Regions from separate parts of the Pseudoalteromonas sp. SG43-8 genome, predicted to be linked through region 2. Evidence: predicted binding sites of a transcription regulator. Region 2 holds the regulator's gene; each other region holds the start of a gene.
The links. The regulator FliA, encoded in region 2, starts transcription of late flagellar genes. The targets are predictions, from matches to a motif close to CTAAAGNTNNNNNNNNNNNNGCCGATA.
Positions count from the first base shown of each region.

Region 1 (2,276 bases), on a different contig from region 2:
CCACAGCTCGTTGTTGTTACACTAAAATGCTCTGATAATATTTTTTTTAATACAATTAAGCTTAATAGCTGATCATCAACGACAAGTACCTTAGAGCTCTTTAAGCTTAATTTCAATTGGTGGTCAGAGTAATTTATAGGCATGGTACAACTGTTTTGTTTTTTTAATTAAACACACCCTATATCACTATATCTTGTTATGCAAATGTTAATAAAATTCTACTTATTAGTTACTAATAAAAATGATTTATGGTGAATCTTTATTGCATAAAAACAAAAAATGAGCCACTTGGGCTCATTTTAAAACTTCGAATACTTAATTTAGTTAAGTATTATTCGTCATCATCTAAATCTAATTGCTGACGTTGAGCAGGTCGAGCTAAAATCTCTACGTAGAAAGAGGTCAAACCTTGCTTTTCAATTTCGCCAATTTGGTTACTTAATTCAGCAACGTGCACAACTTGCGCATCTTCAGCTGTGTTACCAAACTTACAGTCAAATGCCCAATAGTCAGCATCTTCAGGTAGCGTTTTATTACGCTCTCTTTTCAAATATTTTTTCACTTCGTGCTTTGCAGCATCAACCATACGAGGGTATTTGATTTTCTCGTGATTTAGCGTGAATGTTTTCTTCATTACGTTCCTAATTACCTTGGTTTAATGATAATGGCATTTCATGTCATACCATTTGACGCCATTATAGCAATTGCATTTAATTTTTGGATGCTTTTTTTTCATTAAATCAATTATTAGCAAATATATAAAGCAGACCCGTTATAAAGCATATATTAACTGATGATTATTACAATCATATATCACACCGCAATAAGCTGAAGTGGTTGATGTATTGCATCATTATTAAGGCTGTCGTAAAAAGCAGCTGCATCTATAGGAGGATTCGCAAGTTGTGTTTGTTCGCTTTTAATTCTTCTTCTGACAGCAAGCTCACAGTTATCTATTATATTAAGTGGAATATGCTTATCATCATTTCTAATCGCAAGTGGTTCAGGGCTTAAGCATTGCCTTAACTTAATACTTGTCATACCACAGCGCTCCCCTTCTTGAGATATTAATGAGGCATTAAACTGTCCAACCAACATATTGTATTCATCAGGGGCTAAAAGTTGCTTTGGACCTGCGCCAAATTGCTTTCTTAATGCCTCTTCTTCTATAACTAAATTATCTATTTCAGTTTTTGGTAAATGAAATTGGCTAAAGTCGAGTGCGTCATGTGACAGCATCGCTAATAGTAGAGAAAATTCGCCACGGCGATTTTCATGCACACTATTATTGAGCCTACTGTTTAACTGACTCTCTGTGATTAACAAATCATCTATTTGCATAGTCTTTAGTCGATTGTGGTAACTGATAGATATTTATCGGCTTTATTTCAATTTTCTTTAGCTTTTTTCTTTACTTAAATACGCAATTTGCTATTATCAGCGCCGTTGCATTGGAGGGGTTCCCGAGCGGCCAAAGGGATCAGACTGTAAATCTGACGGCTCAGCCTTCGCTGGTTCGAATCCAGCTCCCTCCACCACTTTTCTTACCGCTAAGTTAAGTGGGGCCAAATGCAATAAAATTAGTGTGGAGGGGTTCCCGAGCGGCCAAAGGGATCAGACTGTAAATCTGACGGCTCAGCCTTCGCTGGTTCGAATCCAGCTCCCTCCACCACTTCTCTACTATTCCTATATTCCTATATTCAGGTTAACTTCAAAATACCCATTGTAAGCTCATGCTGTTTTTCTTTAGCCATGTTGATGATGCTTCATAATTAGGAAAAAAACGCTCAACGTGTTGCCAAAAAGCTTTACTGTGGTTTAAGTGACGTAAATGCGCTAACTCGTGGACAATCACATAATCAATAGCATGATAAGGTGCTCCGATTAAATGCAAATTAAATGTTAGCTCTCGCTTACTATTACAACTTCCCCACTTTCGCTTATAAATAGCTACTTTTAGACTCGTAGGTAATTCTTCACCCATTTGTGCGCAGAAGTACGCTAAACGCATTTCTATATATGCAGTTAGTTGCTCTTTTAAATATTCTTCAAGAAGTTGCTGATATTTTTGCGAAGTATTTTTAACGCGCGAAGAGTGTGTAATAAGCAAGCTGTCGTTACAGTTTAGTACTTCGGACTTAGTACCTTGCTTAAATTCTATGTTTACAATGCTATCAAAGATTAAAATTTGTTTGTCTTTGAGCGGGTTCTGTCTGTTATCAGCAATATTGTGCTGTTTAGTTAATTGAGCATTTACCCACACCTGCTTATCAAAA
Region 1 covers NZ_JACJEX010000001.1:273,526-275,801, reverse strand. Annotated here, with positions in the region: gene H5122_RS01330 (diguanylate cyclase) at 1-143, opposite strand, end outside; gene H5122_RS01325 (DUF6172 family protein) at 332-634, opposite strand; gene H5122_RS01320 (VC2046/SO_2500 family protein) at 814-1,341, opposite strand; tRNA gene H5122_RS01315 (tRNA-Tyr) at 1,454-1,538, shown strand; tRNA gene H5122_RS01310 (tRNA-Tyr) at 1,588-1,672, shown strand; gene H5122_RS01305 (M48 family metallopeptidase) at 1,712-2,276, opposite strand, start outside.
Region 1: H5122_RS01320 (VC2046/SO_2500 family protein) is a predicted target of FliA. The motif match lies at 1,376-1,402, and genes of this name have one in related genera.

Region 2 (2,276 bases):
ACTTTAAAAAAGTACAGTTAAGTGGCTGTATTTTCACTAAGTTAGACGAATCATTAAGTTTGGGTGAGATTATTAGTATTGCGATTCAAAATCGCCTTCCAATAGGGTATCTTACTAATGGTCAACGAGTACCAGAGGATATTCGTGTTGCAAATGCTGAGAAACTAGTTAAAAAGGCTGAGCAATTATATTTAAAAAGAACAAAAGAACAACATTCAAGGCACCAAGCAGTGGCGCCAAGCACAGTAGGGATGTATGATTAACACAGTATTAGATCAAGCAAGCGGCCTGCGCAAAATGAGTCAAAACAATAACAACGGCGTAAAAGTTATCGCTGTAACCGGTGGTAAAGGTGGAGTAGGGAAAACAAATGTTTCTCTAAATACAGCTATTGCACTTGGGCAGCAAGGTAATCGAGTATTAGTGCTGGATGCTGACTTGGGTTTAGCAAACTGTGATGTGATGCTTGGTTTACGTGTAGAGCGTAACCTGTCACATGTCTTGTCTGGTGAATGTGAGCTTGATGAAATTTTAGTTGAAGGCCCTGCAGGAATTAAAATTGTACCCGCTACATCGGGTTCGCAAAGTATGGTTGAATTATCACCATCTGAGCATGCTGGGCTAATTCGTGCGTTTAGCGAATTGAATACCGAATTTGATATTTTAATTGTAGATACAGCTGCTGGTATTTCAGACATGGTACTGAGCTTCTCGCGTGCAGCGCAAGATGTAATGGTTGTTGTATGCGATGAGCCGACATCAATCACCGACGCTTACGCACTTATTAAAGTATTAAGTCGTGAGCACGGCGTTTATAAATTTAAAATTGTTGCCAATATGGTGCGCAGTATGCGTGAAGGCACTGAATTGTTTGCAAAGCTATCTAAAGTTACCGACCGCTTTTTAGATGTATCAATGGAGCTAGTAGCAACGGTTCCTTATGATGAAAATATGCGCAAAGCAACACGTCGTCAAAAAGTAATAGTAGAGCTCTTTCCAAATTCGCCAGCCGCTCTTGCGTTTAAAACGCTGGCAACAAAAGCAGTTAAATGGCCAATACCCAACCAACCATCTGGGCATTTAGAGTTTTTCATTGAGAAACTAGTAAACGGTTAATTATGACAACACTGGTGAATAGAGCTATGGGATATCAATCAACACAAAATTTAAATGTGATTGTTGAGAAGCATGCATCACTTGTTAATAAAGTGGCATGTCATCTAATTGCTCGATTACCACCTAGCGTTCAACTTGATGATTTAATTCAATCAGGAATGATAGGCTTAATAGAAGCTTCGAAAAACTTTGATGCAACAAAAGGCGCAAGCTTTGAAACTTTTGCAGGTATTCGTATTCGCGGTGCTATGCTTGATGAAATGCGCCGTGGTGATTGGGCTCCTCGTTCAGTTCACCGTAAAAACAGGCAAGTTGCAGAAGCAATTACTGAGCTCGAAAGTAGTCTGAACCGCGAACCAACGGACATAGAAGTTGCTGAAAAACTTGAAATTTCGCTCAATGAGTACCATCATATTTTAAATGATGCGAATACGAGTAAAATATTAGGCATTGAAGACCTTGGTGTAGATGAGGATGTTATTACTCCTGTAGGCCAAGATTTAGCACAAGATAAACCTTTTAATAATGTTAAAAATGATAGGTTTAATGAGTCTTTGCTAAGTGCAATTAAGTCATTACCAGAGCGTGATGCAATGGTGCTTTCTTTGTACTACAACGATGAAATGAATTTAAAAGAAATAGGACATATACTCGATGTAAGTGAATCGCGTGTAAGTCAGATACATGGTCAGGCGATGATTAAGCTTAAAGCTAAAATCAATGACTGGATAAATTAGTAGTAAGTAAACAAAGGTTAATACCTCACTGGGGGATGTTTTGGATAAAAACATGAAAATTCTTGTAGTTGATGATTTTTCAACGATGAGACGCATTATAAAAAACCTGTTACGTGACTTAGGTTTCACTAACGTTCAAGAAGCTGATGATGGGTCTACAGCTTTGCCTATGTTGCAAAATCAAGTGTTTGATTTTGTAGTTACGGATTGGAATATGCCTGGAATGCAGGGTATTGATCTTTTAAGAGCAATACGTGCAGACGAGAAGTTAAAACATATCCCTGTATTAATGGTAACGGCAGAAGCTAAAAAAGAACAAATAATAGCTGCGGCGCAAGCTGGCGTGAATGGTTATATTGTTAAGCCATTTACGGCTGGAACATTAAAAACTAAATTAGAAAAAGTATTTGAACGCTTAGGCTA
Region 2 covers NZ_JACJEX010000011.1:71,748-74,023, reverse strand. Annotated here, with positions in the region: gene flhF (flagellar biosynthesis protein FlhF) at 1-263, shown strand, start outside; gene H5122_RS16360 (MinD/ParA family protein) at 256-1,116, shown strand; gene H5122_RS16355 (RNA polymerase sigma factor FliA) at 1,143-1,853, shown strand; gene cheY (chemotaxis response regulator CheY) at 1,894-2,276, shown strand, end outside.

Region 3 (2,276 bases), on a different contig from region 2:
CGAGAGAAAGTACGCTCACCATTCATTGCTTGAGTAAACTCTTCACTCGACATACGAATAATATCTAAGTTCTCTACGTTGTTTTTAGCAATATTGTATTGAGCAGAATGAACAGATGATTTTGATATTTCCGTCGCTAATACTTTATTAAAAGAACCTGCTAATGCAATTGAAAAGTTACCGTTACCACAATACAGTTCTAGTAAATCATTTTTAAGTGGTTTACATAAATCTTGTGCCCACTCTAGCATATTAATATTTACTTTTGCATTAGGCTGAGTAAAGCTATTTTCTACTTGTTGATAAATAAGCTCTTGCCCATTAACTGTTAAACGTTCAGTTACAAAGTCATCACCTAGTACTTCTTTTTGTTTGCGAGCACGACCAATAAAGTCAATTTTGTATTTACTGCTAAGCTTTTCTTTCAGTGCTTTAATTTCACTTAACCATTCATCATCCAGTGGTTTGTGATAAAGCAAGCTTACTAAAATTTCACCGCTTAGCGTTGATAGGTAATCGATTTGAAATAACTTACGGCGTAATATTTCACAAGGCTTAAGATTTTCAATCATCACCTGCATTATTTCACCTACTAGAGGCGCTGCTGGGTCAAATGTATCAACACGGATTTTTTCTTTTGTTTGTTGATCAAACATAATGTGAAACAGATCGTCACCGTCGTGCCATACTCTAAATTCAGCACGTTGGCGGTAGTTAGTTGGCTCTGAGCTAAATACTTCTAGTTGCTCCACACCAAAACGTTGAAACTGCGTACTAATGCGCTGCTCTTTTTCACTTAACTGCGCTTGGTACTGTGTGGTATCTATTTTAATAACTGCCATTAACGCTACTACCTTATCTAAGATCTGTTTATCGGCGCTATTGTAGGGAGCGCTGCGTATTTGTCTAGTTTTGGCTAGCATTTATGCTGTTTTATTGAACATTGTACTTTAGTTTTTGTTGTTATAGCCGATAATAAACTACGCACGCTTAGGAGACGAATCATGAAAATAGGTAATTATGGCTTTACGCCAAACAACAACATCAATAAATTCAATAATAAAGCTGATATACAGCAACCTACAATTACGTCTCCTCAAGATAGCTATCAACAACGAGGCCGAGAGTTGGCCGCAAAGGTGCTTGGCGATAAAATGGCTGAGCAGCTTGGATTACCTATCGCAGAAAAAAAAGCAGATAAACCACTATTTGATTTTGATGAAATAGTAAAAAACGTACTCGATTTTGTAAGTAGTGCTGTTAATAAAGCAAAAGCTAACGGCGCTGATGACGAAAAGCTCAAAGATATGTTAGGCGATGCGCGCAAAGGCGTCCAAATAGGGATTGACGACGCTGTTGATGAACTCAAAGGTACAGGCGTATTTAATGATGACATGGAAGAGGGCATTAATAAGTCCAAAGAGGGAATTTACAATGGGCTGGATAAGTTTGAAGAGTCGTTATTTAACCCACAACCTGCCAGCGTAAATATAAGCCAGGCCCAATACGTCAGTATGACGAGTAATGCAGAGTATAAATTTACTACCGCAGAAGGCGATGAGGTAAGTATTAGCTTTGCTGATGCATTTGAATCTCAATCGGCAAGTGGCTATCAGCAAAATAGTAATAGTGAGTCGTTTGCAAGCTCATCATCGCAATCTCGACAGGTATCATTTTCGATGTCGGTAAATGGTGACTTAAACGAGCAAGAGCAAGAAGCTATTAATGCGATGATGGAAGACTTACAAGATTTAAGTAAAACCTTTTTTGGTGGTGATTTAGATGAAGCATTTGAACAAGCGCAAGAGCTGAGTTTAGACAGCGATCAGCTGGTGGCTTTTTCTATGGATTTACGCCAAACAAAAACAATAGCAACAGTTAAAAGCTATGAAGAATATAAACCAGCACCAGAAAAACAAGTAGCAGAGGGTTTAGCCCCTTTTAATGACGACCTTAAAAATGCTTTTGAAAAAGCGGGTGAGCTTGGATTACAAAATCAGCTAGCTGGCATTCTCCAATGGTTAAATCAAGATCAGGAACAAATAGATAAGTTAGTAGATTACACAAAGTCTATGTTCGAAAACCTTAATCAGTTAAATTCGGCAGCCGACAGGCTTACTGATTTAGAAACCACGCAAAGTTAAACTACTTTCTTTTATAAAAACCTCATGGCAAACTGCCGATCTTAAAGTAAAGTAGGAACGGTAGTTTGTCAGCGCATATAATGGTCTTTGATTCAGGTATTGGTGGAACTACTGTACTTGAACATATCAAGC
Region 3 covers NZ_JACJEX010000024.1:1,583-3,858, reverse strand. Annotated here, with positions in the region: gene trmA (tRNA (uridine(54)-C5)-methyltransferase TrmA) at 1-842, opposite strand, end outside; gene H5122_RS19645 (DUF5610 domain-containing protein) at 1,005-2,144, shown strand; gene murI (glutamate racemase) at 2,210-2,276, shown strand, end outside.
Region 3: H5122_RS19645 (DUF5610 domain-containing protein) is a predicted target of FliA. The motif match lies at 949-975, and genes of this name have one in related genera.